Regions from separate parts of the Telluria sp. ZB2R32 genome, predicted to be linked through region 2. Evidence: predicted binding sites of a transcription regulator. Region 2 holds the regulator's gene; the other holds the start of a gene.

Region 1 (15,210 bases), on a different contig from region 2:
GTCGCCGACCGTAAACGCCGACAGGTAGTCCGGTCCCATCGACATCTTGCGCAGGCGGCCCACCGGGATGTTCAGGCTGCCGGTGACGGCGGCCGGCGACAGGTCATGCATCGACGCTTCGCGCGTGTTCGGCACCACCTTCACCCACTGGTTGTGCGAGGCGATGATGTCGTTGATCTCGTCGAGCGGCACGTCCTTGGTCATCTTGATGGTCAGCGCCTGCGAGTGGCAGCGCATCGCGCCGATGCGCACGCAAAGGCCGTCGACTGGAATCGCAGCGGTACCGAAGCCTTCGCCGCGGCCCAGGATCTTGTTGGTCTCGGCGCCGGCCTTCCACTCTTCCTTCGACTGGCCGTTGCCCAGGTCCTTGTCGATCCATGGGATCAGGTTGCCGGCCAGCGGCACGCCGAACTGTTTGGTTTCGTCAGCGGACAAACCGTGCTGGGTCGCCAGCACCGTGCGGTCGATCTCGAGGATGGCCGAGGCCGGGTTGTCGAGCAGGGGCTTGATGGCGCCGTTGATGGTGCCGAACTGGGTCAGCAGCTCGCGCATGTGCTGGGCGCCGCCGCCGGACGCGGCCTGGTAGGTCATGGAGGTCATCCACTCGACCAGGCCCTGTTCGAACAGCCCGCCCAGGCCCATCAGCATGCACGACACGGTGCAGTTGCCGCCGACGTAGTTCTTCACGCCGCGCGCGAGTGCGTTCTTGATGACGTCGAGGTTGACCGGGTCGAGCACGATGACGGCGTCGTCGTTCATGCGCAGGGTCGAGGCGGCGTCGATCCAGTAGCCGTCCCAGCCGCTGGCGCGCAGCTGCGGGAAGACCTCGCTCGTGTAGTCGCCGCCCTGGCAGGAGATGATGATCTCGCACTTCGCCAGTTCGGCGATTTCGTGCGCGCTCTTCAACGTGGTTTCGTTCTTCGCCATCGCTGGCGCGGCGCCGCCCGCATTCGAGGTGGTGAAGAACACCGGCTCGATGTGGTCGAAATCGCCCTCGTCCTGCATGCGCTGCATCAGGACCGAACCTACCATGCCGCGCCAACCTACCAGGCCTACCAATTTCATTTTATTTCCCGTTTGTTTTTAAAAGTTATCCGAGCGCGCGCACGACCGCGTCGCCCATCTGTTCCGTGCTCACGCGCTGCGTGCCATCCTCGAATATATCCGCTGTGCGCAATCCTTGCTGGAGCACGCGCTTTACGGCGGTCTCGATGCGGTCGGCCTGCTCGGCCTTGTTCAGCGAGAAGCGCAGCATCATTGCGGCGGACAGGATCGTCGCCAGTGGATTGGCAATGCCCTTGCCGGCGATGTCCGGTGCCGAACCGTGCGAGGGTTCGTACAGGCCTTTATTGCTGGCGTCGAGCGAGGCCGAAGGCAGCATGCCGATCGAGCCGGTCAGCATCGCGGCGGCGTCCGACAGGATGTCGCCGAACATGTTGCCGGTGACGATGACGTCGAATTTCTTCGGCGCGCGCACCAGCTGCATGGCCGCGTTATCGACGTACATGTGTTCGAGCGCGACATCCTCATATTCCTTGTGCACGTCGGTGACGATGTCGCGCCAGAACTGGAAGGTTTCCAGCACGTTCGCCTTGTCGACGCTGGTCACGCGTTTATCCCTTTTCTGCGCAGCCTGGAAGGCCACGTGGGCGATGCGGCGGATTTCGCCTTCGGCATAGCGCATCGTGTCGAAACCTTCGCGCTGGCCTTTGAAGGGCCCGTCGGGGCACTCGCGCACGCCGCGCGGCTTGCCGAAATAGATGTCGCCGGTCAGTTCGCGGATGATCAGGATGTCGAGGCCCGCCACCACTTCCGGCTTCAGGGTCGAGGCGCCGGCCAGTTCCGGATACAGGATCGCCGGTCGCAGGTTGGCGAACAGGCCAAGTTCGCGGCGCAAGCCGAGGATCGCCTGCTCCGGGCGCAGCGCGCGCTCGAGCGTGTCGTACTGATAATCGCCGACGGCGCCGAACAGCACGGCGTCCGCTTCCTTCGCCAGCTTCAGCGTCGATGCGGGCAGCGGATGGCCATGCACCGCATAACCGGCGCCGCCGACCTCGGCATGCTCCATCTCGAAGGATTCACCCAGCGCTTCGAGCACGCGCACCGCTTGCGCCGTGATTTCGGGACCGATGCCGTCGCCCGGCAGGATTGCAATCTTCATGGTCGCTTTCTTGTCAAATCGTGTTGGCCAGCCAGGGCTGGCGCGCCAGGTGGCGTTCTTCGAAGGCGCGGATCTCGTCGGCGTGGCGCAGCGTCAGGCCGATGTCGTCCAGGCCGTTCAGCAGGCAGTACTTGCGGAAGTCGTCGATCGCGAATTCGAAGCCGATGCTGCCGTCCAGGCTGCGCAGCACCTGGTGTTCCAGGTCGACCACGAGCCTGAAAGCGCTCGATGCTTTTACTTCATTGAACAGCTGCTCGACCTGCGCTTCGGTCAGCACGATCGGCAGCAGCCCGCTCTTGTAGCAGTTGTTGAAGAAGATGTCGGCAAAGCTCGGCGCGACAATGGCGCGGAAACCGTACTGCTGCAGCGCCCATGGCGCGTGTTCACGCGAGGAGCCGCAGCCGAAGTTCTTGCGGGTCAGCAGGATCGACGCCCCCTGGTAGCGCGGCTGGTTCAGCACGAAGTCCGGATTCAGTGGACGGTTGCTGTTGTCCTGCCCCGGCTCGCCATGGTCGAGGTAACGCCACTCGTCGAACAAGTTGGGGCCGAAGCCGGTCTTGCGGATCGATTTCAGGAACTGCTTCGGAATGATGGCGTCGGTGTCGACGTTGGCGCGGTCGAGCGGCGCCACCAGGCCTTCATGTACGGTGAATTTATCCATGTCCTCTACCCGGTTCGTTCAATGGAATTACTTGCCGCCAGCGCCGGTGACGACCTGGCCGACCTTTTGCACGTCGCGGCCGATGCCGGAAATCGTGTTGCAGCCTGCGAGAACGATGGCAACCAGGGAGAGGGCGAATACTTTTTTCATGATGGTCCTGTAAATCTGTTTATATTATTTATTCAGAGTGCGCGCACGTCGACGAAGTGGCCCGCGATCCCGGCCGCGGCGGCCATTGCCGGCGACACCAGGTGGGTACGTCCGCCCTGCCCCTGCCGTCCTTCGAAATTGCGGTTCGAGGTCGAGGCGCAGCGTTCGCCCGGCTCCAGGCGATCGGCATTCATCGCCAGGCACATCGAGCAGCCCGGCTCGCGCCACTCGAAGCCGGCGGCCTTGAAGATCTGGTCGAGGCCTTCGCGCTCGGCCTGTTCCTTGACCAGGCCCGAACCCGGCACCACCAGCGCCAGTCTCACATTCGAAGCGCGCTGGCGTCCGCGCACGATGGCGGCGGCCTCGCGCAAATCCTCGATGCGCGAATTCGTGCACGAGCCGATGAAGACCTTGTCGATGCGGATGTTCTCGATCGGCGTGTTCGGCGTCAAGGCCATGTAGGTCAGCGCCTTTTCCATGGCGTCGCGACGCACGGCATCCTTTTCCTGGTCGGGATCGGGCACGCGGCCGTCGATCGAGGTCACCATTTCCGGCGAGGTGCCCCAGGTGACTTGCGGACGGATCTGCGCCGCGTCCAGGGTGACGACCATGTCGAACTTCGCGCCCGGGTCGGTGTGCAGGGTGCGCCAATAGCTGACGGCCTGCTCCCACTGCGGGCCGCTTGGGGAAAATGGACGGCCCTTCACGTAGTTGATCGTGGTGTCGTCGACGGCGATCATGCCGGCGCGCGCGCCCGCTTCGATCGCCATGTTACAGACCGTCATGCGCCCTTCCATCGACAGTGCACGGATGGTCGAGCCGCCGAATTCGATGGCGTAACCGGTGCCGCCGGCGGTGCCGATGCGGCCGATCACGGCCAGCACGATGTCCTTGGCGGTCACGCCCGGCGGCAGCGTGCCGTCGACCTGCACCAGCATCGACTTCGATTTTTTCGCCAGCAGCGTCTGCGTCGCCAGCACGTGCTCGACTTCCGAGGTGCCGATGCCGTGCGCCAGGCAGCCAAAGGCGCCGTGGGTGGACGTGTGCGAGTCGCCGCAGACCACCGTCATGCCCGGCAGGGTCGCGCCCTGCTCCGGCCCGATCACGTGGACGATGCCCTGGCGCTTGTCGTTCATGTTGAAGTAGGTGAGCCCGAAGCTCTTCGCATTGCTGTCGAGCGTCTCGACCTGCAGGCGCGAGGTGGGGTCGGCGATGCCTTCGCGGCGGTCGGTGGTCGGCACGTTATGGTCGGCCACGGCCAGGTTGGCGGCATTGCGCCACAGGCCCCGGTTGGCTTCGCGCAGACCCTCGAAGGCTTGCGGACTGGTGACTTCGTGCACCAGGTGGCGGTCGATATACAGCACCGTGGTGCCGTCGGCATCGGCACGCACGACGTGCGATTCCCAGAGTTTGTCGTAGAGCGTTTTTAACATGCTGTGTCCCGTGCTGAGTCTTACGTGCGGCCACTGTCGATAGTGGGATTTTGATTATGCCATAATTGTGCACTGCGGCAGAAGTAAGGCCGTTTTGCACGTTTCTGCCAATAAATCACTTGTGTGGCAAACAAGATTTGCATGGAACGGCTCAGGTGCAAATAAAAAAAGCCTGCGCATCGGCTGCGCAGGCTTTTATTGCAAGGGCCAATGTCCCCCTTTTTCACTCGTTTAGTGCATTCATGCGGCCATGCGCACCGTGCTGCGGCAGCCATCCATCAGGAACGACAGGCCCACCACCAGTACCAGTTCGCCCTCGGCCGACCGCGCGGTGCCGGTGATGCCCTCGACGGTCAACGCCGTCATCGGCTTGATCACCAGGTCGGCGGTACCGTCGACCGCTTCCACCGCCAGGATATACGGCTGCGGCGCATTGATGACGATGCCGACGCGTTCCACCGCTTCCTCGTAGCCGAGCGAACCGGCCAGCGAGCGCACCGGCAGCGGACGGCCCTGGTCTTTCAGCACCGGGGCGCCGCCGACCATCGAGAAGGTTTCCGGCAGTTCGACCACGCGCTCGACCACCGCCATCGGCAGCGCCAGCGAAGCGCCGGACGTCGAGACCAGCATGGTCGGCACGATCGACAGTTCGATCGGCAGGCGGATCGCGAACTTGGTGCCGTGGCCGAGCGAAGAATCGATGCGGATCGCGCCGCGGTTCTTTTCCACCGCCGTTTTCACGACGTCCATGCCGACACCGCGGCCCGAGACCGACGACGCCACTTCCTTGGTCGAGAAACCCGGCAGGAACACCAGCTGGTAGGCGTCTTCGTCGCTCTGGGCGCCGTTTTCGCCGATCAGGCCCTTGTCGATGGCTTTGCGGCGCAGCTTGATCGGGTCCATGCCCTTGCCGTCGTCCTGCAGCACGATCATGACGCTGTTGGCTTCCTGCCAGGCTTTCAGCAGGATGAATGCTTTCGCTGGCTTGCCGGCGGCGACACGCTCCTGCGGCGACTCGACGCCATGGTCGAGCGCATTGCGCAGCATGTGTACCAGCGGATCGTAGAGGCTGTCGACGACGACGCGGTCGACTTCGGTCTCGGCGCCTTCGATGGTCAGCTCGACGTCCTTGCCGAGGTCTTTCGCCAGCTCGCGCACCAGGCGCGGGAATTTCTGGAACAGGCGGCCCACTGGCTGCATGCGCGTGGCCAGCGTGGCGCGCTGCAGTTCGGCCGAATAGCGCGAGGCGCGTTCCAGCGTTTCGGTCAGCGTCGCCATCAGGGTGGCGGCCTGCCCTTCGAACTTGAACTGCGACAGGCGTTCGAGCAGCACGGCAGCCTGGTTGGCGGCCTGCACCGATTCGCCGGCCACTTCCAGCAGCGCGTCGAGTTTCACGGCATCGATACGGATGCTTTCGTCCTTGGCCGGGGCGGCGGCAACGGGCTTGACGTCGTTGCGGCGGTCGACGCCATCCCAGCCGGCTTTCGCGGCCGGCGCGGCATCGTGCTGCGCAACAGGTGCTGCGGCGGGTGCTTGCGGCGCGACCGCGGCGACTGGCGTCGGCGCGGCAGTGGCTGCAGCAACCGGGGCAGTCGCGGCAGTCGCAATCGCGGCGCTGGCCGGCACCACGGCGTTGTACATCGCGGGCCAGTCGAGTCCGTCTTCAGCGACGGCAGGCGCGGCAACCGGCGCGGCGGCAACCACCGGTGCAGCTACCGGAGCAGGCGCGGCCACCTGTGCCACCTGCGCCTTGCCTTCGATCGCGTCCGTCAGGATGCGCTCGAGGTCGGCCGGCATCGGCGCCAGCTGTTCCGGCGTGGCGCCGTTGTTCAGGTCGTTCAACTGGTCGGCGACGAAGCCGGAAGCTTGCAGCGCCGCTTCGATCGACAGCGGCGTGACCGGCGCGGCGCCCGTACGCAGGGCGTCGAACAGATTCTCCGTCAGGTGGCAGGCCGCAACCAGCGCAGGCAGGCCCATGAAGCCGGCGCCGCCCTTGATCGTGTGGAACGAACGAAACACCGCGTTCAGCGTTTCCTTGTTGTCCGGATCGCGTTCGAGGCGCAGGAGGTGCTCTTCAACATTGACTGCCAGATCCATCGCCTCGACGACGAAGTCCTTGAGCATATCGTCCATTAGAATCCCAGATCGGCAAGTAGGTCGTCGACGTTATCCTGGTCCAGCGCCGCTTCCGGCACGGACGGGCCCGACATCAATTGCACAGGTGCAGCTTCTTTCTCGGCCAGCTTGGCGCGCGTTTCCGGCGGCGCGTTATCGCGCAGCAGCTGGGCCAGCTCGTTTTCCACGGTCTTGGTGATCGCGACTACTTTCTTGATCAGCTGGCCGGTGATGTCCTGGAAGTCCTGGGCCATCATGATTTCCAGCAGGCGCGCTTTTTCCGCCTCGGTCGCTGCCGACACGGCTTGCGAGAACTGGCGCGAGTCGCCGGCCAGGGCCTTGAATTCGTCCAGGCTCAGCTTGCCGGCGAACAGCGCATCCCAGCGGCCCGACATGTCCTGCGCCTGCTTCGACAGCTTGTCCTGCGCCGGCATGCCTTCGTCCAGGGTGTTCAGGACCTTGTTGGCGGCCTGCTCGGTCAGGGTGGCGACGTATTCCAGGCGGTCCTGGGCGTCGTTGATCTGCGACGAAGCCTCGGACAACGCGCGGTCGTAGCCCAGTTCGCGCAGCGAGTCGTGCAGCAGGCGCACGATGCCGCCGAGGCGTTCGTACATGTTCTTGTCGCCCTCGGCGCCGTCGTCGGCAGCGCTCGCAGCTGCGGGCGCGGTAGCGACGGAAACGGCCGCGGCCGGAGCAACCGGCGCGGCGGGCTTGTTGGTAGCGATCTGGTCGAACAGTGCGTCCAGGTCGTCTTCATCGGCGGTGGCGGTAGAGGCGGGCGCAGCCGCTGCAGCCGCTGCAGCCGGGGCCGGCGCGCTGGCGCGCTGGGCTGCCACTTCCTCGAATAGTGCGTCGAAATCGTCGGCGGCGTCGGTCATAATCCCTGCTTCTCCATAATATGAATGTCTCGCAATCTTGCGTGCTTCGGTCCGGTGGATGCGGACTTCCACGCGCGTCGTGCCGCCGCCGGAAGCCCAAAAATCGTTAGCGAGTGTAGCAGCGCAGTTGCCGTAGGTAAATATCGGAAAAAGCAATACGCCGAAATGGACAAGGAAACTTAATTCCGCGACAATAAAACCGTGCCGTTCCTGAATATTTTCACAAGTCAGGTGTTGTTTTTGTGGTCGCGTCGATTGTGCACTGTTTTTGCAAGCCTTCCAGCGAAGGCGGGCTCATCATTGAGCGAAGTCAACAGGTTGCGCTATCGCAAGCCCGGCACATTCAGCAGCAGCCAGAATACATAGCGTATTGGAGGGGCTCATCATGTACCGGAAAATCCTGATCACCACCGACGGCTCCGCCGTTTCCCAGCACACTGCCTGCGCCGGGGTCAAGTTCGCGCACCAGATGGGTGCCGAAGTGCTGGCCCTGTTCGTCGCACCGGACTACCAGTACCCGGTGTACGTCGAGATCATTCCGCCCTCGTATCCCAGCGAAGACGACTACATCAGCCAGATGCGCCGCACCGGCGAAGACTACATGGGCAGGATCATGCGCTCCTGCGAGCAGGCCGGACTGCAGCACAGCTGCATGACCGCGTTTTCCGACGCCACGGCCCTGAAGATCGTCGACGTCGCCGAGCAGGAAGGCTGCGACCTGATCTTCATGGGTTCGCACGGGCGCAGCGGCTGGGGCCAGCTCCTGCTGGGCAGCGTCACCAATAAAGTGTTGTCGCATACCACCAAGCCGGTACTGGTGCACCGGCTGATCAACGAGCCAGCCTCGACCTGATGCCGGCGCCGGCACGCCGCGCCGCGGCGTGCACACTATAAGCCGCGGACCACGTGGCAAGGGGGTGCATTCATGATAAGAATCGTCATCGCAGATGATCACACGATCATGCGTGAAGGGCTGAAGCGGATCCTCGACGGCGCGCTCGACGTCGAGATCGTCGGCGAAGCGACCAACGGCTTCGAAGTCCTGTCGCTGGTGCGCCAGGGCGGCTTCGACCTGCTGCTGCTCGATTTGTCGATGCCCGGGCGCAGCGGCGTCGACCTGATCCGCCAGGTACGCAGCGAGGCGCCCAAGCTGGCCATCCTGATCCTCACCATGCACGAAGAGGAACAGTATGCGGTGCGCGCCATCCGCGCCGGCGCCCAGGGCTACCTCACCAAGGAGAGCGCGGGCACCCAGCTGGTCGGCGCGATCCGCAAGGTGGCCTCGGGCCGGCCCTACATCAGTACCGAAGTGGCCGAGCAGCTGGCGCTGAACATCATGGCGCCCAACGAGCAGCTGTTGCACAAACAACTCTCGGACCGCGAATTCGAAGTGTTTTCGCTGCTCGTCGGCGGCAAGTCGATCACCGAAATCGCCAACAACCTGCATTTGTCGGTGAAGACCGTGAGTACCCACAAGACGCGCATCATGCAGAAGATGGGGATGACGTCGCTGTCGGAAATGGTGCAGTATGCCGTGGCGCATCGTCTGCTGGCGCCTCTGAAAGCCTGAACCGGTCGAGCTTCTGAAACGGCGGCATTGCCTTCGCCGTATTAACAACGTTTGACAGTGGCGGGCGGCCATTTGTGCCTTGCCCGCCACGCTGCAATCCACGCTTTGCTGCCCTGCCAGCAAGTTGTTGTACCGGATAGTGCCCGCGACGCCCCGTTTTGGTAAGAAAATTCCTACGTTACTAGTTCCTCTCCTACCTACACATTCAGCCATTGCTGATACCCATGCCGAACTCGTGTTGGCATACTGAATTCAGCGTATCGACTTGCTTGCGATCTAATTTCTCTCCGTAAGCCAAGCCTCCCGCTTGATGAATCCTATTGAAGCACCCGGTAGCGGCCCCAGCCACCTGCCCTGCCAGAAGATTTCTTCACCGGAGATGAGCATGCAGTCCCAGCCAACGCCAGAACAACGCAACGCCTCGTCGACCATGCATTCCACACCAATGGAAGCAGGCCGCCAACGCCAGGGCCGCCTGTGGTCCAACCTGAAAGAAGTCTGCGACCTGCTGCACATCCCGGCCGCGGTCTCCATCAATTCCGAAGAACTGCTGTTCCAGCACGTACAGTTCAAGACCGGCCAGCGCGTCCACACCATCGGCCAGGCCTTCGACACTCTGTACATCGTCAACTCCGGCTTCCTGAAAACGGTGCTGATCGACGAGTTCGGCAACGAACAGGTGCTGAGCTTCCCGATGAAGGGCGACATGCTCGGCGTCGACGGCATCCACACCCGCCACTACGCCTCCGAAGCCGTGGCGCTGTCGGACTGCGACCTGATCCTGCTGCCGTTCAAGAAACTGACCGCCCTCGGCCGCGTGCACATGGAGCTGGAAAACCTGATGTACGGCGTCATGAGCCGCGAGCTGGTGCGTGAGCAGGCCATGATTGGCATGCTCGGCGCCCTCTCCGCCGAGGCACGCGTGGCGCGCTTCCTGGTCTCGCTGGCTGACCGTTTCGCCGCCATGGGCTACTCGAGCAAGCTGTTCAACCTGCGCATGACGCGCCACGAGATCGGCAGCTATCTGGGCCTGACGCTGGAAACGGTAAGCCGCACCCTGTCCGCCTTCAACGAGATCGGGCTCATTACCGTCGACCAGCGTACCATCGGCATCAAGGACCCGGAAGCCCTGAAAACCCTGCGCCGCCTGCCACCGTCGCGCTCGCGCACCAAGGCAGCCGGCGCCAAGCAGAAAGCCGAGCTCGACGCAGCCGGCGACGACCAGGTGCTGGCCACGGCCTGATTGATTGCCTCCTTGCCGGCAAGTGCGGCAGGGGCAAAAACAGCTCCGACATGGTGGTTTCTTCGCGAGACCAGAATGTCGGAGTTGTTTTATTTTGTGGATTGTTGAAAGTGCGTTCCGTTATTGATCCCGCGACAACACGCCATTGTTGACGCGTACCGGATCGCCGACGCGGAAGCCGGGATCGTTGTCATACTGCAGCGTCTGCGTCGCTCCATTGCCCGCATAACGCACCACGACTTCGTAGCGCTGGGCCTGCCGTCCGTTGCGCTGGATGGCGTTGCCGGCGACCGCGCCGCCGACGGCGCCGGCCACGGTGGCCGCCTTGCGGCCGCTGCCGCTGCCGACCTGGTTGCCGAGCAGGCCGCCGACCACCGCGCCGGCCGCCGTGCCGAGGTAATTGCCCTGGCCGCTCACTTCGACCACGTTGACCGCTTCCACGGTGGCGCAGTTGGTGCAGTAGCGCGCCGTGCCCGGCGCACTGGTGGCCACGGCGGGTCCTGCGACCGGACGCAGCGTGGGACCGGCCAGCAGCGGACGGCCCAGCACCTGCTCCGTATAGCGGCCGTTGGCGCGGATCGTCGCCGTCACCCGGCTGTCGGGGGCGATGCGGTCGTCGCGGCGGATCGTGTAGTCGGCAGCATATTCGCCGGGACGCACTTCCGGCAGGAAAAAGACGCCGCGCGCGCCCGCCATGGTCAGTTCGACGCGGGCGCCGGGCGTGCCGAAGACGGTGAAGCCGAGGTCGTTGCCGGGCGCCAGCTCGTCGCTGGCGCGCACTTCGAAGCGTTCGATGCGCGGCACCGAGGCCAGGTCGCCGCGCCGGTTCGGACGCGGGGCGCCGTCGCGCACCACCGATTCGCTCAGCACGTCGGTCGCCACGCGGTTGCCCACACGCAGGTTGGCGGTGACGGCGCTGGTATTGACGATGCGGTCGCGCGCGCCGATGACATAGGTGCCGACGTATTGCCCGGGTTCGGTTTCCGTCATGTACACGTTGCGCGTGGCGCCGTCGATGCGCAGCGTGGCGTTGCCGCCGGGCGTGCCGTACAGGTCGAAATGCAGCTCCACGCCGGGCGCCAGGCGCCGCACTTCCTCGACATTGAAACCGCGAATCAGCGGTCCGCGGCTGTCGCGTTCATATTGCTGCGCATGCGCGGCAGCCGGCGCCAGCGCTATGGAGCACAGCGGCAACAGCGCAACCAGCGTGGCACTCAGGGTATGGCGAAGCTTCATGGCATGTCTCCTTTCGATGGGCCGCCTTCACGTACATACACAGTACGCCAATGCCCAAAAGAAAACAGTGCGCTAACGAACGCTGTGCACGGCCTCGCCTGAGGTGACGAAAATGGCGTCTCCGGCCTCGCGCGTGACCACGTGGCCGCCGGTGAACGAGCCGAACGACGGCAGGATCATGCGCTCGCTGCCGACCACGAAGCACGGCAGGCGCAGCGAATCGAAACGCGTGGCCAGCATCCAGGCCGGGTGCACGTGGCCGGCCAACGCATAGCCTCCCGTGTCGACATCGGGATGATGGCAAAAGGCAAACGGCCCGACCATGTGCGGTTCGTCCACCAGTTCGATGCCGAGGGTGGCCGCCGGGTCGCCCGCGTGCTTGTCGTGGTTGCCGCGCACCAGGGTCAGGCGCAGGTCGCGGCGGCGCTCGCGCCAGGCCAGCATCGCCTGCTGGGTGCTCGACGCGTGGGCGGCGCGCGCGTGCAGGAAGTCGCCCAGGAAGACGACGTGGCGCGCGCCGTGGGCATCGATCAGGGCGTCGAGCCCTTGCAGGTTTTCGCTGGTGGTGCCGCGCGGCACCGGGATGCCTTGCGCGCGGAACGAGGCCGCCTTGCCGAAGTGGATGTCGGCAATGATCAGCATCGATTGCGCCGGCCAGAACACGGCCTTTTCGGGCAACAGCAAGAGTCGTTCACCAGCAACTTCAACTTCGGACACCGTCATACGGCAGCAGCCTTCTCCAGTTCGCGCACCATGCGCGCCACGCGGTCATTCAGTTTTTCGGTGCTCACCTTTTCGCGGAAGCGCTCGACCATCAACGCAAAGCCAAACGGCGTCGCGCGTTTCACGACACGATACGCCACTTTGCGTGCATGGAGTTCCGCCAGCGTGTCACGCAGGCGGGTCAATTCCAGTTCCTGCTCCAGCACTTCGCGCTGCGCTTGCGTGAGCAGCAGGTTGCCGGCGTCGTGCTTGCGGAAGACTTCGAAAAACAGCGACGACGACGCCTGCACCTGGCGGTTCGATTTCGGCTGGCCCGGATAGCCCTGGAACACCAGGCCCGCAATGCGCGCCACTTCGCGGAAACGCTGCTGCGACAGCTGGGTCGCGTTCAGGCTGTCGAGCACGTCCTCGAGCAGGTGCTCGGTGTCGAACAGGCCAACGTCCGCCCCGGTGGCGCCGGCGAATTCGCGCTCCCAGTCGACCGGTTCCGGCGACATGAGTTCAAAGCCGTAATCGTTGATCGCAATCGAAAACGTGATCGGCTGGCGCCGCCCGATGCGGTAAGCGAACAGCGAGGCCAGGCCCATGTGCACCGAGCGCCCGGCGAACGGGTACACGAACAGGTGGTAGCCTTCGCGGCTCTTCATCGATTCCAGCACCAGGGTGTCGATGGTGGGCAGCGCCGACCATTTGGCCTGGATGTCGAGCAGCGGCCGGATCGCCCCCATTTCCGGTCCTTCGAAGCGTCCCTCGGCCGCCTGGCGCAGCTGCTCGAGCGCGGCATGCGCGAGTTCCGAGGACATCGGCATCTTGGTTCCCTGCCAGCGCGCGATCGCGCCGCGGCTTCCCGTGGCGCGTTTCACGAACGCCGTCATCTCGTGCACGCGCACGAATTCGAGGATGCGTCCGCCGAACAGGAAATGGTCGCCCGGTTTCAGGCGCCCGATGAAGGACTCTTCCATGCTGCCGATGCGGCCACCGCTGACGTATTTCACCTGGATGGTGGCGTCGGAAACGATGGTGCCGATGCCCATGCGGTGGCGGCGGCCGATCGCCGTATCGGGTACGCGATACACGCCCTCCTCGTCCGGCAGCACGCGCCGGTATTCCGGATACACGGTCAGGCTCTGGCCGCCGCGCGCGACGAAATCGAGCGCCCACTGCCATTCTTCCTCGGTCAGGTGGCGGTACGACCAGGCGCGCCGCACCTCCTCGTAAAACGCCTCGGAGCGGAAGCCGCCGCCCAGGGCGACGGTGACCATGTGCTGGACCAGCACGTCGAAGGGTTTGTTCGGCACATAGCGGCCCTCGATCCTGCGCGCGGCCACCGCCACCTTGGCGCCGGCCGCTTCCAGGATCTCCATGCTGTTGGTCGGCACCAGGGTCACGCGCGAGACCCGTCCCGGCGCGTGGCCGCTGCGCCCGGCGCGCTGCAGCAGGCGCGCGATACCCTTGGCGCTGCCGACCTGCAGCACGCGCTCGACCGGTAAAAAATCCACGCCCAGGTCGAGGCTGGCGGTGCAGATCACCGCTTTCAGTTCGCCCTTTTTCAAGCCCATCTCGACCCAGTCGCGTACCTCGCGCGCCAGCGAGCCATGGTGCAGCGCGATCACGCCGGCCCAGTCGGGACGCGCTTCGAGGATGTTCTGGTACCAGATCTCCGACTGCGAGCGCGTATTGGTAAATACCAGCGTGGCGTCGTAATGCTCGATCTCGTCGATCACGGGTTTGAGCATCTGCAGGCCCAGGTGTCCGCCCCAGGGAAAACGCGCGACGTCCTTCGGGATCAACGAATCGACCACGATCTGTTTCTTGGTATCGCCTTCGACCAGTACGCCCGGCGAATTTTGCCCAACTTCTCCCAACAACACCTGGCGCGCCAGGTCGAGGTCGCCCATCGTCGCCGACACGCCCCAGATCACGAGGCCAGGGCGCCAATGGCGCAGCCGCGCCAGCGCCAGCTGCACCTGTACGCCGCGCTTGCTGCCCATCAGCTCGTGCCACTCGTCGATGATGATCATGTCGAGGTGCTTGAACTGTTCTTCGGCAGCCGCGTGGCTGAGCAGCAGCGACAGGCTTTCCGGCGTCGTGATCAGGCTTGTCGGCCACTTGCGCGACTGGCGCGCGCGCTCGGCCGAACCGGTGTCGCCGGTGCGCGCACCGACGGTCCACTCGGGCGCCAGCGCCGCCGCCGATTCTTCCAGCGCGCGCTGGGTGTCGGCGGCGAGCGCGCGCATCGGCGTGATCCACAACACGCGCAGGCCGCTCATCCGGCCTTTACTCAAAGCCCCACGCTGCAGCGCTGCCAGCCACACGGCATAGGTTTTACCTGCGCCCGTGTTCGCATGCAGCAGCCCGGACTGGCCCGCCAGCGCCGCCTTCCACACTTCCTTTTGAAACGGGAAGGCCTTCCAGCCGCGCGCGGCGAACCACTCCTTGACTTTTGTCGGCGTCGGCCCGCTCATGCACCGGCGGCGGCCAGCAGGCCTTTCAATGTGTCGAGCGTGTCGGCATCGTCCACCAGCTTGTCGTCGCGCCGGCGCAGGATGCGCGGGAAGCGCACGGCAATCCCCGCCTTGTGGCGCGAGGACAGCGCGATGCCTTCGAAGCCGATCTCGAACACCATCGTCGGTTTTACGGAGCGCACCGGCCCGAATTTTTCGACCGTGGTCTTGCGGATCGCATTGTCGACCTGGGCGATCTCGGCATCGGTCAGGCCGGAATAGGCTTTCGCGAACGGCACCAGCTTGCGCTCGCCATGGCCCTCGTCGTCGTCCCACACGGCGAAGGTATAGTCGGTGTAGAGCGAGGCGCGCCGTCCATGGCCGGCCTGGGCATAGATCAGCACCGCGTCGACCGAATACGGGTCCACCTTCCACTTCCACCAGGTGCCGACGTCCTTGGTGCGGCCGACGCCGTACTGGGCGCTTTTCGCCTTGACCATCATGCCTTCGACGCCGCGGTTGCGTGATTCCATACGCAGCGTCGCCAGCGCTTCCCAGTTCTGCGCATGGACCAGCGGCGAAATCTTCAGCTGCGG
Region 2 (15,210 bases):
CGTAGTAATCGCCCTTGCAGGGACCGGACTCGGCGCGCAGCGTGGTCGGGTTGAAGGTGTGCTTGTTCTCCATGTGGAGTTTCAGGCGCTCGGGCGAGCAGCCGGTGTAGCCGATGGTCCAGACCGAGCGGTTGATCTCGCGCAGGATGTCTTCGATGACCGGTTCGTTGTGCACCACCTTGATGTTCTTGCAGAGTTCGTTGTGGAAACCGAACTTCTTGGCGAACAGGTACATGATCTCGTGGTCGGTCTTGCACTCGAACAGCGGCGCAATGACGCGTTCGCGCCACTGGATCGAGCGGTTCGAGGCCGTGCAGGAACCGTGCGTCTCGAACTGCGATGCCGCCGGCAGCAGGTACACGCCGTCGGTACGGCCATGCATCGCCGCCGTCATGCTCGGATACGGGTCGATCACGACCAGCATGTCGAGCTTCTGCATGGCCGCCTTCATGTCGGGCAGGCGCGTCTGGCTGTTCGGCGCGTGGCCCCAGTAGATGCAGGCTTTCAGGTTCGAGGGCTGGTCGACGTATTCGTTCTGTTCGTTGACGGCGTCGAACCAGCGCGACACGGTGATGCCCGGCTTTTCCATCAGTTCCTTCGAGCCGAAGCGCGACAGGATCCAGTTGTAGTCGACGCCCCAGGCGGCCGCGAAATGCTTCCACGAGCCTTCGGCCAGGCCGTAGTAGCCCGGCAGCGAATCGCCGTTGGGACCGACGTCGGTCGCGCCCTGCACGTTGTCGTGGCCGCGGTAGATGTTGGCACCGCCACCGGGCTTGCCGATATTGCCCAGCGCCAGCTGCAGGATCGAGAGCGCGCGCACGTTGGCGGTGCCGACGTGGTGCTGGGTGATGCCCATGCACCAGACCACCGACGAGGGACGGTTCTTGGCCAGCATTTCGGCGGCCATGCGCACCGACGCTTCCGGTACGCCGGTGATGTCGGAGACCTTATCGGGGGTCCACTTCGCCACTTCCTTGCGCACGTCGTCCATACCGTAGGTGCGCGCGGCGATGTATTCCTTGTCTTCCCAGCCGTTGTTGAAGATGTGCCAGAGGATGCCCCAGACCAGCGGGATGTCGGTACCCGGACGCACGCGCACGTAATGGTCGGCGAAGCGCGCGGTGCGGGTAAAGCGCGGGTCGACCACGATCATCTTCGCGCCCAGCTCTTTGGCGTGCAGGAAGTGCAGCATCGAGATCGGGTGCGCCTCGGCCGGGTTCGAGCCGATGAACATCACGGCCTTGGTGTAGTGCAGGTCGTTGAACGAGTTCGTCATCGCGCCGTAGCCGAAGGTCTGGGCCACGCCCGCCACCGTCGTCGAGTGGCAGATGCGCGCCTGGTGGTCGCAGTTGTTCGAGCCCCAGAAGGACATGAACTTGCGCAGCAGGTAGGCTTGCTCGTTGTTGTGCTTCGAACTGCCGATCAGCATCAGCGAATCCGGACCGGCTTGCTGGCGCAACTGCAGCAGCTTGTCGCCGATCTCGTTGATCGCCTGGTCCCAGGACATGCGCACGTATTTGCCGTTGACCAGCTTCATCGGATAGCGCAGGCGGTGTTCGCCGAAGCCGTGCTCGCGCACCGAGGCGCCCTTGGCGCAGTGCGCGCCCATGTTCAGCGGCGAATCGAAGGCCGCTTCCTGGCGTACCCAGACGCCGTTGCTGACCATCGCATTGACCGAGCAGCCGACCGAGCAGTGGCTGCAGACGGTGCGTTTCAGTTCGACTTTGGCGGGCTCGGCCGCGGGATCGGCAGCCTGCGCCGGTTCGATCACGTTCAAGGGCAACTGGCGCGCCAGCGCACCGGCGCCGGCTGCGACGCCGGCACCCACCAGGAACTTGCGCCGTTTCAGGCCTTTGTCGCTTGAACTTTTTATTAAAGACATGACTGCTCTCCGGGGTCGCTCACCAGTAGGCGGCGGTTTTGTAATAGGTACGAATGTGCTCGGTTTCGTGGTAGCCGCGCTTGACATCCGGCTTCGCTGCCTCGACCGGCGCAATCTCGGGCTTGGCCTCGGCGCCGCCGGCCACCACGGCCAGCGCGCCCAGCGGCGCGGCCTTCAGGAAGCTGCGGCGCGACGGGTCGGGATTCGATGCGGAAGCTGCTGCGGCCGCTTGGTTGTCTTGCTGCTTGTCCATGGGGTCACCCTCGGTTCGGTTAAACATCGGAAGCGTCCTCGACGGCAAACGCTTCGGATTCGATTGCCAGCAGCGCGGCGGCGAACGCCGCGACCAGCCGGTAGAAATTGGCGCCGGCGGCCTTGTCCATGTCGGCCAGGCAGCGCGCATACCAGGGCGCGATGCGCGCTTCGAAAAACGCTTTCTGCACGGCCAGGGGCTGGCGCCGGATCCCGGGACCGCCCGCGATCAGCACGCGCATCGTCTCGCACAGCGCGCCCAGGTGGTCTTCGGACTCGAACACGCCGCGCACGCGGCCGATGCCGAAGCGCGCCAGGTCGGCGCGCAGCTCGGCCAGCGGGGTATCGTTCATGAAGCCCGACAGGTAGAGCGAGCCATATGGATTCAGGGTCGGCGTACCGCTGCTGACGAAAAGCAGGTCGAATTCCTCGGCCACGGCATCGGCCTCCGTCACGCCGGCGGCAATCACCAGGCGCTCCCAGGCGTCGGCCAGCCGGTGGTCCTCGCCGTTCGACTCGATCGGGTCGGCCGCGGCGAGGCCGGCCAGCAAGGCCGTGTCGGGCGGCGCCAGCAGCAGGCGCGCCGCCAGTGCGTACAAATCGCTTCTTGCCTGGTCTTCGGGAGTGAGCGGCAGCGCCACGGCCACCGTGGCGCCGGGGCGGACAACTTCATGCGCCGTGAAAGGAAGGGGACTCGATGGAGGAGTTGTTGATGCTGACTGCATGGACACGTGGTGTGCTCCGTTAATAAATCTTCATCGAAAGTGTATTCTCTCGTCCGCCAAACGCGCGCACGTTTGAACGCGCCTGCATATGTTGGGCGGATACCGACAGGTCAGCGCATGCCGGCAGCATGCATGACGGCGCGGATTATAACTGCAACCAGCCAAAGCGTGAGGACCCCGCCGCACCAGAGGGCGGCCATCCAGAGTAGCTGGCGCAGCATGGGCCTCTTCATTAGTGATACCCCGCGTCCGCTTTGACCTTGCCGCGGAAGACCCAGTACGACCATACCGTGTACATCAGGATGACCGGCAGGATGAAGAGCGTGCCGACCAGCGCGAAGCCCTGGCTGGCCGGCGGAGACGCGGCTTCCCAGATCGTGATGTAAGGCGGAACGATGTGCGGCCAGATGCTGATCGCCATGCCGGTGTAGCCCAGGAAGATCAGCGCCAGCGCGGCAACGAAGGGCCAGCGGTGCGGATTGTTCCTGAGCGAGCCGAGCAGGAGCGCGATCGAGAGCAGCACCAGGATCGGCACCGGCGCCAGGAACACGATGTTGGGGAAGGTGAACCAGCGGTCGGCCACGGCCGGGTCGCGCAGCGGCGTCCAGATGCTGATGATGACGATGCTGGCTAATAGCATGACCGCGAACGGCCGCGCCACCTGCACCATGCGGTTGTGCAGGTCGCCCTCGGTCTTCATGATCAGCCAGGTGCTGCCCAGGAGCGTGTAGGCGATCATGACGCCGACGCCGGCCAGCAGCGGGAACGGCGCGATCCAGTCGAGCGCGCCGCCGGCATAGCTGCGTCCCGACACCGCGATACCGTCGAGGAAAGCGCCGAGCGAGACGCCCTGGAAGAACGAGGCCACCACCGAGCCGCCGATAAAGGCCTTGTCCCACAGGTGGCGCCGGTGATCCTTGGCCTTGAAGCGGAATTCGAAGGCGACGCCGCGAAACACCAGGCCGACCAGCATGAAGATCAGTGGTAAATACAGCCCGGTCAGGATGATCGAATAGGCCACCGGGAAGGCCAGCAGCAACCCCTCCCCGCCCAGCACCAGCCAGGTTTCGTTGCCGTCCCAGACCGGCGCCACGGTATTCATCATGGTGTCGCGGTCGCGCTTCTGCTTGACGAACGGGAACAGCATGCCGATGCCGAGGTCGAAGCCGTCCAGCACCACGTACATGAAGACCGAAAAATAAATGATAACGGCCCAGATGACCGAAGTATCGATGCCCATCTCATGGTCCTTTCGGGTCGAGTGTCATGCCGGCGCCGCCGTGGCCGCTCGTATCGTCGTCGTCATTTCCCACGTCGGCCGCCGACAGCGGCCGCATCGGCGTGCGCCCTTCACCCGGCCCGCCCTCGGTGGCGCGGTGCAGCTCGAAAGCTTGCGGCCCCTTCTTCATCATGCGCAGCACGTACAGCGTGCCGGCGCCGAACACGAAGAAGTAGGAGACGACGAAGAGCGCGAGCGTGAGCGCCAGCGGCCCGGCGCCGTGCGGCGAGACGGCGTCGGCCGTACGCAGCACGCCGTACACCACCCAGGGCTGGCGCCCGACCTCGGTCGTGGTCCAGCCGGCCAGGATGGCGACCAGGCCCGCCGGCCCCATCCACAGGGCGGCATGCAGGAAGGGGCGGTAGGTGAAGATGCGCCCGCGCTTGCGCAGCAGGAAGCCCCAGGCGCCGAGCGCGATCATCAACAGGCCCAGGCCGACCATCAGGCGGAAGCTCCAGAACACGATCAGCGAATTGGGCCGGTCTTCGCGCGCGAATTCCTTCAGGCCGGGGATCTGCCCGGTCCAGGAGTGGGTCAGGATCAGGCTGCCCAGGTGCGGGATACCGACGGCGAAACGGGTTTTTTCCGCCTCCATGTCCGGTATGCCGAACAGCAGCAGCGGGATCGCCTCGCCCGGCTCGTTCTGCCAGTGCCCTTCCATCGCCGCCAGCTTGGCCGGCTGGTGCTCGGCGGTATTGAGGCCGTGAAAATCGCCGATCACGGCCTGGATCGGCGCGACCAGCAGGATCATCCACATCGCCATCGACAGCATCTTGCGCACCGCCGGGTTGTCCGTACGGCGCAACAGCTGCCAGGCGCCGACCGCGCCGACGATCAGCGCCGTGCACAGGTAGGCCGCCGCCACCATGTGCAGCAGCCGGTACGGGAACGAGGGATTGAAGACGATCGCCAGCCAGTCGGCCGGCACCATGCGCCCGCCCTCGATGGCGTAACCCTGCGGCGTCTGCATCCAGCTGTTGGCGGCCAGGATCCAGGTCGCGGAAATCAGCGTGCCGACCGCGACCATGCAGGTAGCCATGAAATGCAGACCGGGGCCGACCCGGGTCCAGCCGAACAGCATCACCCCAAGGAAGCCCGCTTCCAGGAAAAAGGCGGTCAGCACCTCGTAGGCCAGCACCGGTCCCATGATGGAACCGGCGAATTCGGACATGTAGCTCCAGTTGGTGCCGATCTGGTAGGCCATCACGATGCCCGAGACCACGCCCATGCCGAACATGACGGCGAAGATCTTCAGCCAGAAGTGGTACAGGTCGACATACACCTGGCGCTTGGTGCGCAGCCAGGAAAACTCGAGCACGGCCAGGTAACTGGCCAGGCCGATGGTCACCGCCGGGAACAGAATGTGAAACGACATCGTGAACGCGAACTGCACGCGTGCCAGGTCCAGTGCCGATAGGCCAAACATGGGTGCTCCTCATTCGCTGTGGGTGTCCAGAATCTAGCATGGGCCGGGGCGCGCACAATTGGCATTTGCCCCGATCGCGAAAAGATGGGATTGCGCGACAGTCCGGTCTATAATCGCGCGTAACCCACCTTCCCCTCCTTTCCCTTGCAACGATGAGCCAAGGCACCTCCCTCCCCGCCGGCGCGCCGATCAATCTCGGCGTCATCAAGGCCAGCTGCGGCGCCTGCAGCATGCACCAGTTGTGCCTGCCGATGGGGCTCGACGACACCGACATGAACCGCCTCGACCAGATCATCGGCGCGCGCCGCCGCATTGCCCGCGACGAGCGCCTGTACGCGATGGGCGAGGCGTTTCGCAGCCTCTACGCCGTGCGCTACGGTCACTTCAAGACCTACCAGATCAATGCGGCCGGCGAGCAGCAGATCACCGGCTTCCAGATGGCCGGCGAACTGCTCGGCATGGATGCGATCAGCGGCGACCGCCACCATTGCGACGCGGTGGCGCTCGAGGACAGCGAGGTCTGCGAGATCCCGTTCGCGCGCCTGGAAGAACTGTTCGGCCAGGTGCCGACGCTGTTGCGCCATTTCCACCGAATCATGAGCCAGGAAATCACGCGCGAGCAGAACGTGATGTTATTACTGGGCAATATGCGCGCCGAGCAGCGCTTCGCGGTCTTTTTGGTGAACCTGTCGGCGCGCTATGCGGCGCGCGCCTATTCGGCCACCGAGTTCGGGTTGCGCATGTCGCGCGAAGACATCGGCAATTACCTTGGCCTGACCATCGAGAGCGTCAGCCGGCTGTTGTCGCGATTCAAGAAGCAGGGCTGGATCGCGGTCGACAAGCGCGAGGTAAAACTGCTCCAACCTGCCCGGCTGAAAGCGATGGCGGCCGGCACCGAGACCTGCAGCCCGATGAACTGAGACGGTGCGTCCCGGTTCCGGGACGCCTCACGACGTGACGCTCAAAACGTGACGGTCACCGAAGGCGCGCTGCGGGTTGCCTCGCCATGATGGACGGCTTCGATGTTGTTGCCGTCCGGGTCGAGAACGAACGCGCCGTAATAGCCGGGGTGATAGGCGCGCTCGCCCGGCGCGCCGTTGTCGCGGCCGCCGGCCTGCAACGCCGCCTTGTAAAAAGCATCGACGCCGGCGCGGTCGCGCGCCTGGAAGGCCAGGTGATGGCGCCCGGTCAGCCGGCCCTGGGCGGCGTCGCTGGAAGCGCTGGAAACGAACAGTTCGTCGTACCAGAAATAGTCGTCGCCCTGCCCGCCGAGCGGCACTTGCAGGACGGCGAAGACGGCGCTGTAGAACGTGCGCGAGGCAGGCAGGTCGGCGACGACCAGCTGGATGTGGTCGATCAGGCGGCCGCGGTGGAGTTCCTGGGTTTGCATGTGTGCTCCTCGGATGACACCTCGTCGGTCAGGCGATTATGCCACGTATGCCATCGGCGATAACGGTTGCGCACGTAGGGCGGGCATGCCCGCCTTACGGCGTGTGCGACCCCGCGGCAGATATAAGAAAGGTCATGCCCACGCACCTGCGCGTACGGCGGGCATGCCCGCCCTACTGCTTCGCAATCCAGCCGTCGACCAGCTGCCCCAGCACGTCGAGCGGCACCGACCCGGCGCCCAGCACCATGTCGTGGAAGGCCGGCAGCGAGAACTTCGGTCCCAGCGCGGCCTTCGCCTTCTCGCGCAATTCGACGATGCGCAGCATGCCGATCATGTAGGCGGTGGCCTGGCCGGGCCAGACCACGTAGCGGTCGACTTCCTCGACGTTGATGCCGTAGTCGACCGCCTGCTGGCGCGTCCAGCCCTTGGTGTGCAGGCCGGTGTCGACGACGAGGCGGCGCGCGCGGAACAGTTCCGAGCCGAGCGCGCCCAGCAGACCCGGCACGTCGCCCGCATACCAGCCCTGCTCCACCGCCAGGCGTTCGGTGTACAGCGCCCAGCCTTCGCTGTGGGCGCTGCCGCCGCTGAAGATACGCTGGCTGCGGTATTTCGGGATGCCGGCCAGCTCCTGCTGGATCGCCAGCTGGAAGTGGTGGCCCGGCACCGCCTCGTGGTAGGACAGGCTGCGCATGCGGATCATGTCGAACTTCGGTCCGCGCAGCGGGACCCAGAACACGCCGGGACGGCTGCCGTCCGGCGCCGGCAGGCTGTAGTGGGCCGCGGCCGAGGCTTCCGTCAGCGGCGGCTCGCGCAGCACGTCGACCGGCGCGCGCGGCTTCAGGTTGAACAGCGACGCGCTGCGTGCCTGGGCGTCCTTCACCATCTCCTTGTACTGCGCCAGGATCGCCGGCCGCGGATCGGTGTCGCCCTGCGGCTGGAAGGTGGCGTCGAGCGCCTTCATGCGCGTTTCGATATTCCCCTCGGTGAAGCCGAGTGCGCGCAGGTGCTTGTCCATCTCGGCTTCCAGGCGCGCCACTTCGCGCAGGCCGATCGCGTGGATTTCGTCGGCGCTCAGGGTAGTGCTGGTGAAGTTGGCGATGGCGCGCTCGTACGCCTTGAGCCCGCCCGGCAGCCGCGCAATGCCCGCCGTGTCGTTCGTTTGCGGATGCAGTCCGGCCATGAAGCCCTGCACGCGCAGGTAGGCCGGGCGGATTTTTTCGTCGACGATGCGCGTGGCGCGTGCGATCGCTGCCGTGCGTGCTTCGGGCGTGATGTCTTTCAGCTCGGCACTGCGTTTTTCCAGCGAGGCGACCAGCACGTTCTGCGGCACCGCCGGTTTCAGGAAGGTGTCGACCTGGAACTGGGCGCGCTCGAGGATGAAGCGCGGCGGGATCAGCTTGCGCTCGCTGGCGCTGCGGGCGCGCGCCAGCGCCTCGTCCATGCGCGTGCCGACCTGCTCCAGGCGTGCCAGCCAGCTGTCGACGTCCTGCGCACTGCGCATCGGGTGGGTCTGGGTCATGTAGTTGACCAGGCCGACCTGCGGACCGCCGAACTGCGAAAACACGAAGCCGTAATCCTCGAACGGCTCGTTGGCGATCACGTTCGACAGCGACCAGCGCATCACCGCGGCCGAAATCTTCCGGGTCTCGTCGAGCGGGCCGGCGAGGAATTGATCGAGGCGGGCCACGCCGGTTTTCGCCAGGGCCACCATCTGCTGGCGCCGGGCCGGCGTTTGCGGCGTCAGCTGGCGGTCCAGCGCGCTTTGTTCCGCACCGCTGAAATACTGGGTACTGCTGGCCAGTTGCGGGTTCATGCGCACCCAGTCGTTGGCGAAGCGCTCGGCCCAGGCGTCGAAGGCGGCGTTCGGCTTGTTCGCGGCCTGGCTGGCACTCGCCTTGGCGACAGGCGCTGCCAGCGCGCTGCCGGGGACGGCGGCAGCGGCGAGCGCGAGCGGAATGAACAGGGCGGCAACGGCGGCGCGCAGGCTGCGCGGGGTGGAAATCGGCATGGTCTCTCTTCTGTTTATTGTTCGGCAAAGTGCCGTGGCGAATCTAACATGGAAGAGTTATGCACGCCAATCTTTACGGGGCCGCCCGCCCCGCTCCATCCTGGCGGTCGGCGACGATGTGCAGGCCGGGGTCCTTCGCCGGGCTCCAGCTGCGCGCGAGGCGCCACTGCCTGCCCTCGTCCTCGACCACCACCTGCCAGTGCGTCATCTCGAGCGCAGGCAGGCCCAGCGCGAAGTTGCCGTCGTCGTTCGGAAAGGCGTCCAGCACCAGGTCCTTGGCCGGCTGGGTCGGATGCGCCAGGTGGATCCGGAATGGCGCCGCCAGCGGCCGCCCGAAGCTTTCCAGGCGGCCGACCAGGCGCCCGGCGCGGGCCTCGTGGCGGGCCGCAAAGTCCAGCCGCAGGCCGCTCGCCATGCGGTCGCGGCGCAGGTCCTGGTTGATCGCCTTGCCCTGTTTGTAGTAGTCGTCGACCACCATCGCGTCCGGCTGGCGCAGCGCCAGCAGCACGGTCACGGCGGTGGCCAGCATGACCACCACCGGCCCCAGCATGATGAACCACGGCCAGCGATGGCGGTACCAGGGCGCCGGGCGCTCCTGCTGCAACACGGGTGACTCCTTGCGCATGCCGTTCTCCTCAGCGCGGAACGATGAAGACCGCTTCTTCGCGCACCGTCACGGCGGCGTCGTCGAGTGCGGTCACGGTAAAGGCGATGCGCTGCGAACCGGCCCTGGCGCCGGCTTCGGCGCGCACCCGCACCGCCACCGAGCGGGCGCTGGCGCCGCCGATCTCGACCACTTCCTCGTCGACGATCGACGCGCCCGGCAAGCCGGCCACCGCGATGCGCAAGAGGCGTGCCTCTTCGCTCGTGTTCATCAGTTGCAGGCGGTAGACGTTCTCGATGCGGCCATCCTCGACCTCGCGCCCCATCGAACCGCGGTCGCGCATGACGTCGACCTTCAGCGGCACGCGCAGCGCCAGCGACGCCGTCATGCCCGCCACCATCAGCGCCAGCACCGCCGCATAGCCCAGCACGCGCGGCCGTAGCAGGCGCCGCCGCACCTGCGCCATGTCCCAGCCCCTGGCGAGCGCATTCTCGGTCGCGTAGCGGATCAGGCCGCGCGGCTTGCCGACCTTGTCCATCACTTCGCCGCAGGCGTCGACGCACGCGGCGCAGCCGATGCATTCGTACTGCAGGCCGCGCCGGATGTCGATCCCGGTCGGGCAGACCTGCACGCACAGGGTGCAGTCGATGCAGTCGCCGGCCGGCTCGCCCGCCCGCGCGCCCGCCTGCGCGCCCGGCCTGCGCGGCTCGCCGCGCGCGCGGTCGTACGTGACCACCAGGGTGTCGCGGTCGAACATCGCGCTCTGGAAGCGTGCGTAGGGGCACATGTATTTGCAGACCTGCTCGCGCAGCCAGCCGGCGTTGCCGTAGGTGGCCAGGCCATAGAACAGCACCCAGAAGGTTTCCCAGCCGCCCAGGTCGAGGTGGCGCACGCCGGCCAGCAGCGACTGCAGCGGCGTGAAGTAGCCGACGAAACTGAAGCCGGTCCACAAGGCCAGCGCCAGCCAGGCCGCGTGCTTGGCGCCCTTCTTGCCGATCTTTTCCAGGTTCCAGGGCTGGCGCTCGAGCCGGATGCGGGCGCTGCGCGCGCCCTCGATGCGGCGCTCGATCCACAGGAACAGCTCGGTGTACACCGTCTGCGGGCAGGCGAAGCCGCACCAGACCCGCCCCGCCACCGTGGTCACGAGGAAGAGCCCGTAGGCGCAGACGATCAGCAGGCCCGCCAGGTAGATGAAGTCCTGCGGCCACAGCACCAGCCCGAACAGGTGGAACTGGCGTGTGCCGAGGTCGAACAGCACCGCCTGGCGCCCGTTGTACTGGAGCCACGGCAGGCCGTAGAACAGCAACTGGGTCAGCCACACGCACACCCAGCGCAGCGTCGCGTAGCGGCCCCTGGCCTCGCGCGGATGGATCTCCTGGCGCGGCGCGTACATCCTGACGACCGCTTCGCGGGGCTCGTTCATTTTGCCGCCACCTGTGCGCCCGCCGGATGCGACAGGCTCCACACATACGCCGACAGCACGTGCACCTTGGCTTCGCCGAGGAATTCGCCAAAGGCCGGCATGGTGTTGGTGCGGCCCTTGCGGATGGTCTCCATCACGGTCTCGGCGCTGCCGCCGTAGAGCCAGACCTTGTCGGCCAGGTTGGGCGCGCCGAGCAGGGTGTTGCCCTTGCCGTCGGCGCCATGGCAGGCCACGCAGGCGGCGAACTTCGGCTTGCCGAAGACGACCTTGATCGGATCGGCGGTCAGGCCGGAGAGAATACGCACATAGTGCGCGACGGCCTCGACGTCCTTGTCCGAGCCGAGCGCCGCCCCCATCGGCGGCATCTGGCCGACGCGCCCGGCCATGATGCTGGCCTTGATCGCGGCCGGGTCGCCGCCGTGCAGCCAGTCGTCATCAAGCAGGTTGGGAAAGCCCTTGTTGCCGCGCGCATCCGACCCGTGGCATTGGGCGCAGTAGTTCATGAACATGCGCTCGCCGATCGCGCGCGCCTGCGGATCGGCCGCCACCGCCTGGACACTCTGGCCGGCGTAGCGCGCGAACAGCGGGCCGTAGTCGGCATCGGCCTGCTTCAGTTCGGCCTTGTAGGCGCCGTGCGAATCCCAGCCGAGCCGGCCGGCGTGGCTGCCCAGGCCCGGATACAGCAGCAGGTAGGCGGCGCCGAACACGATCGTCAGGTAGAACAGCCACATCCACCAGCGCGGCATCGGCGTGTTCAGCTCGGTCAGGTCTTCGTCCCAGACGTGGCCGGTGGTTTTTTCGGGTTCGCCGTCAGGCCCGATCTTCGCCTTGTGGGTCGACTGCGACCACAGCAGGACGGCGCAGCCGGCGATCGACAGTATGGTGACGAGGGCGATGTACCAGTTCCAGAAGCCGCTGGTGAAATCATTCATGGTCGTCCTCCGCGTCGGCGAAAGGCAGCGTCGCGGCGGCGTCGAAATCGGCGCCGCGTTTCAGCAGGAAGGTCCAGAGCACGATGCCCATGAAGGTGGCGAACGACACCACGGTCATGACGCTGCTCGCGCTGTCAAACAGGCGTTCGATGTCCATCTCAGTTCCTCTTCTTGATCTGCGTGCCCAGGCCCTGCAGGTAGGCGACCAGGGCATCCTGTTCGGTTTTCCCCGCCAGTGCGGCGGGCGCGTTGCTGACGTCATCCTCGCTGTAGGGCACGCCCAGGCGCTGCATCGCGCGCAGTTTCGGCAGGATCGCGGCGGGATCGAGCCGGTTCGCCGCCAGCCATGGGTAACCCGGCATGTTCGATTCCGGCACCACGTCGCGCGGGTTGTCGAGGTGGGTGCGGTGCCACTCGTCGCTGTAGCGCCCGCCCACGCGCGCCAGGTCCGGCCCGGTGCGCTTGCTGCCCCACTGGAAGGGGTGGTCGTAGACGAATTCGCCGGCCACCGAATAGTGGCCATAGCGCTCGGTTTCGGCGCGGAACGGCCGGATCATCTGCGAGTGGCAGTTGTAGCAGCCCTCGCGGATGTAGACGTCGCGTCCCGCCAGGCGCAGCGGAGAATAGGGTTTCAGGCCGGCGACCGGCTCGGTGGTCGATTTCTGGAAGAACAGCGGCACGATCTCGACCAGGCCGCCAAAAGAGATCACCAGGAGCACCAGGCCGATCAGCAGCCAGGGATTCTTTTCGATCCATTCGTGGGTAAAGTTTTTCATGCGCGTTTCCTCAGGCGTGGTGCGGCACGGGCGCGCCGGCGTGGCCGTGGCGCGGCTTGTTCAGGTCTGGAATCGGGGCGTCGACGTTCACCGTGCCGGCCAGCGTCTTCCAGGTATTCACCGCCATCAGCACCATGCCCGACAGGTACAGCAGGCCGCCACCGAAGCGGATCACGTAGTACGGATAGCTGGCCTTGACGCTTTCGGCGAAGGTGTAGGTGAGCGTGCCGTCGGCATTCACCGCGCGCCACATCAGGCCCTGCATCACGCCGGCGATCCACATCGAGGCGATGTAAAGGACGATGCCGATGGTGGCCACCCAAAAGTGGGTTTCGACCAGCGACACGCTCCACATCTGCTTCTTGCCGGCCAGGCGCGGGATCAGGTAGTAGATCGAGCCCATGGTGATGAAGCCGACCCAGCCCAGGGCGCCGGCGTGCACGTGGGCGACGGTCCAGTCGGTGTAGTGCGACAGCGAATTGATGGTCTTGATTGCCATCATCGGGCCCTCGAAGGTGGCCATGCCGTAGAACGAGAGCGAGACGATCAGGAATTTCAGGATCGGGTCCGAGCGCAGCTTGTGCCAGGCGCCCGAGAGCGTCATCACGCCGTTGATCATGCCGCCCCACGAGGGCGCCAGCAGGATCAGCGAGAACACCATGCCCAGCGACTGGGTCCAGTCGGGCAGCGCGGTGTAGTGCAGGTGGTGCGGGCCGGCCCACATGTAGGTGAAGATCAGCGCCCAGAAATGGACGATCGACAGGCGGTACGAATACACCGGGCGCTCGGCCTGCTTCGGGATGAAGTAGTACACCATGCCGAGGTAGCCGGCGGTGAGGATGAAGCCGACCGCGTTATGGCCGTACCACCACTGGATCATGGCGTCCTGCACGCCGGCATACACCGAATACGACTTGAAGGCCGAGACCGGGATCGCGGCGCCGTTGACCACGTGCAGCACGGCGACGGCGATGATGTAGGCGCCGAAGAACCAGTTGGCGACATAGATGTGCTGCACCTTGCGCTTGACGATGGTGCCGAAGAAGACCACCGCGTAGGCGACCCAGACCACGGTGATCAGGATGGCGATCGGCCATTCGAGCTCCGCATACTCCTTGCCGCGCGTGAACCCCATCGGCAGCGTGATGGCGGCGGCCACCAGCACCGCCTGCCAGCCCCAGAAGGTGAAGGCGGCGAGCCGGTCCGAGAACAGGCGTACCTGGCAGGTGCGCTGCACCACGTAATACGAGGTGGCGAACAGGCCGCAGATGCCGAAGGCGAAGATGACGGCGTTCGTGTGCAGCGGACGCAGGCGCCCGTACGACAGCCAGGGCACATCGAAGTTGAGCGCCGGCCAGGCCAGCTGGGCGGCGATGAAGACGCCGGCCGCCATGCCGATCACGCCCCAGACGACCGTGGCAATGGCAAACTGGCGCACGATCTTGTAGTTATAGTTTAGACTGCTTTTCAAGATACTCTCCCGAGTGGATTCGCTGCGATGACAGCGGGAGAGTAATTTTCTGGACCTTAAAAATCCTTGATGTGAATCAAAATGTTCAGTTTCACTGGGGATACGGACGAAGTCGTCCGCTGCAAGGAAACGCATCAAGACGCATCGAGGATTGTGACCACGCATTTCGCCCGACAGGAAACCCCATGCCCATTTCGCAATCCCTCCACGAAGAAGTCGCCAAACGCCTGCAGGAAAGCCGCGACGCCACCCTGGCCACGGTGCGCGGCCGCACCGACGGCGGCACCGGCGACGACGCCCCCGTCATTGCGCCCGCCGCCCACCAGGCCCAGAACGACGACGCGCCCACCGCCGGCATGATCGCCGACGACGAGGGACGCTTCGCCGACCACGAAACCGCACTGCTGCACGAGATCGACGCCGCCATCGGCCGCCTCGAATCGGGCGGCTACGGCATCTGCGAATCCTGCGGCTGCGAGATTCCCGAGCAGCGCCTGCTGGCGACGCCGACGGTGCGCACCTGCGTGCCCTGCCAGGAACGCATCGAGCAGGAAGAAGGCGCAGGCCGCGGCCCGACGATGTAAGCGTGTCGATGTAGACGTTTTTCGCAGCGCAGGCGGCCGTCAGGGCGGGTCGGCGCTGTCGTCGTCGCGCAGGATGCGCAGCGCCGGGCCTTCCAGGTCCTCGAACTGGCCGCTGTCGGCGGCCCCGAAAAACACCCAGAGCGCCAGCGCGACCAGCACCAGGCTCAGCGGAACGAGCAGGTACAAGGCTTCCATCTCACCTCCGCAAACGCAACGCATTGAGCACGACGACGGCCGAACTGGCCGCCATGCCGATACTCGACAGCCAGGGGTTGAGCAGGCCCAGCGCCGCGGCCGGAATCGCGGCCAGGTTGTAGACGCTGGCCCAGGCCAGGTTCTGACGGATCACGCGCAGCGTGCGCGCCGCCGTCGCGGCGGCGTCGGCCAGCGGCGCCAGGCTGTCGCCAAGCAGCACGCCGTCCGCATGCAGCTGCGCCAGCGCGGCGCCGTTCCCCATC

What was found. Region 2 encodes FNR, which switches genes on or off when oxygen is low (the NO sensors DNR and NnrR bind a similar motif). Its sites were predicted from a motif close to TTGATNNNNATCAA; they were not measured.
Region 1: the regulator FNR is predicted to act here: its motif matches at 7,699-7,712, upstream of AC56LG_RS10300 (universal stress protein).

Annotation. Positions count from the first base shown of each region.
Region 1 covers NZ_JCASIG010000003.1:205,825-221,034, reverse strand. Annotated here, with positions in the region: gene asd (aspartate-semialdehyde dehydrogenase) at 1-1,065, opposite strand, end outside; gene leuB (3-isopropylmalate dehydrogenase) at 1,091-2,161, opposite strand; gene leuD (3-isopropylmalate dehydratase small subunit) at 2,175-2,822, opposite strand; gene AC56LG_RS10320 (hypothetical protein) at 2,850-2,972, opposite strand; gene leuC (3-isopropylmalate dehydratase large subunit) at 3,005-4,405, opposite strand; gene AC56LG_RS10310 (chemotaxis protein CheA) at 4,646-6,538, opposite strand; gene AC56LG_RS10305 (protein phosphatase CheZ) at 6,538-7,398, opposite strand; gene AC56LG_RS10300 (universal stress protein) at 7,784-8,251, shown strand; gene AC56LG_RS10295 (response regulator) at 8,324-8,968, shown strand; gene AC56LG_RS10290 (Crp/Fnr family transcriptional regulator) at 9,414-10,211, shown strand; gene AC56LG_RS10285 (outer membrane lipoprotein) at 10,332-11,447, opposite strand; gene pdeM (ligase-associated DNA damage response endonuclease PdeM) at 11,520-12,170, opposite strand; gene AC56LG_RS10275 (ligase-associated DNA damage response DEXH box helicase) at 12,167-14,635, opposite strand; gene AC56LG_RS10270 (ATP-dependent DNA ligase) at 14,632-15,210, opposite strand, start outside.
Region 2 covers NZ_JCASIG010000006.1:308,900-324,109, forward strand. Annotated here, with positions in the region: gene AC56LG_RS18965 (formate dehydrogenase subunit alpha) at 1-1,882, opposite strand, end outside; gene AC56LG_RS18970 (twin-arginine translocation signal domain-containing protein) at 1,902-2,135, opposite strand; gene AC56LG_RS18975 (TorD/DmsD family molecular chaperone) at 2,155-2,859, opposite strand; gene AC56LG_RS18980 (DUF2474 family protein) at 2,970-3,146, opposite strand; gene cydB (cytochrome d ubiquinol oxidase subunit II) at 3,092-4,099, opposite strand; gene AC56LG_RS18990 (cytochrome ubiquinol oxidase subunit I) at 4,101-5,564, opposite strand; gene fnr (fumarate/nitrate reduction transcriptional regulator Fnr) at 5,717-6,484, shown strand; gene AC56LG_RS19000 (VOC family protein) at 6,526-6,954, opposite strand; gene AC56LG_RS19005 (DUF885 domain-containing protein) at 7,127-8,962, opposite strand; gene AC56LG_RS19010 (FixH family protein) at 9,036-9,587, opposite strand; gene ccoG (cytochrome c oxidase accessory protein CcoG) at 9,598-10,989, opposite strand; gene ccoP (cytochrome-c oxidase, cbb3-type subunit III) at 10,986-11,921, opposite strand; gene AC56LG_RS19025 (cbb3-type cytochrome oxidase subunit 3) at 11,914-12,078, opposite strand; gene ccoO (cytochrome-c oxidase, cbb3-type subunit II) at 12,080-12,697, opposite strand; gene ccoN (cytochrome-c oxidase, cbb3-type subunit I) at 12,708-14,168, opposite strand; gene AC56LG_RS19040 (TraR/DksA family transcriptional regulator) at 14,354-14,752, shown strand; gene ccoS (cbb3-type cytochrome oxidase assembly protein CcoS) at 14,792-14,947, opposite strand; gene AC56LG_RS19050 (heavy metal translocating P-type ATPase) at 14,949-15,210, opposite strand, start outside.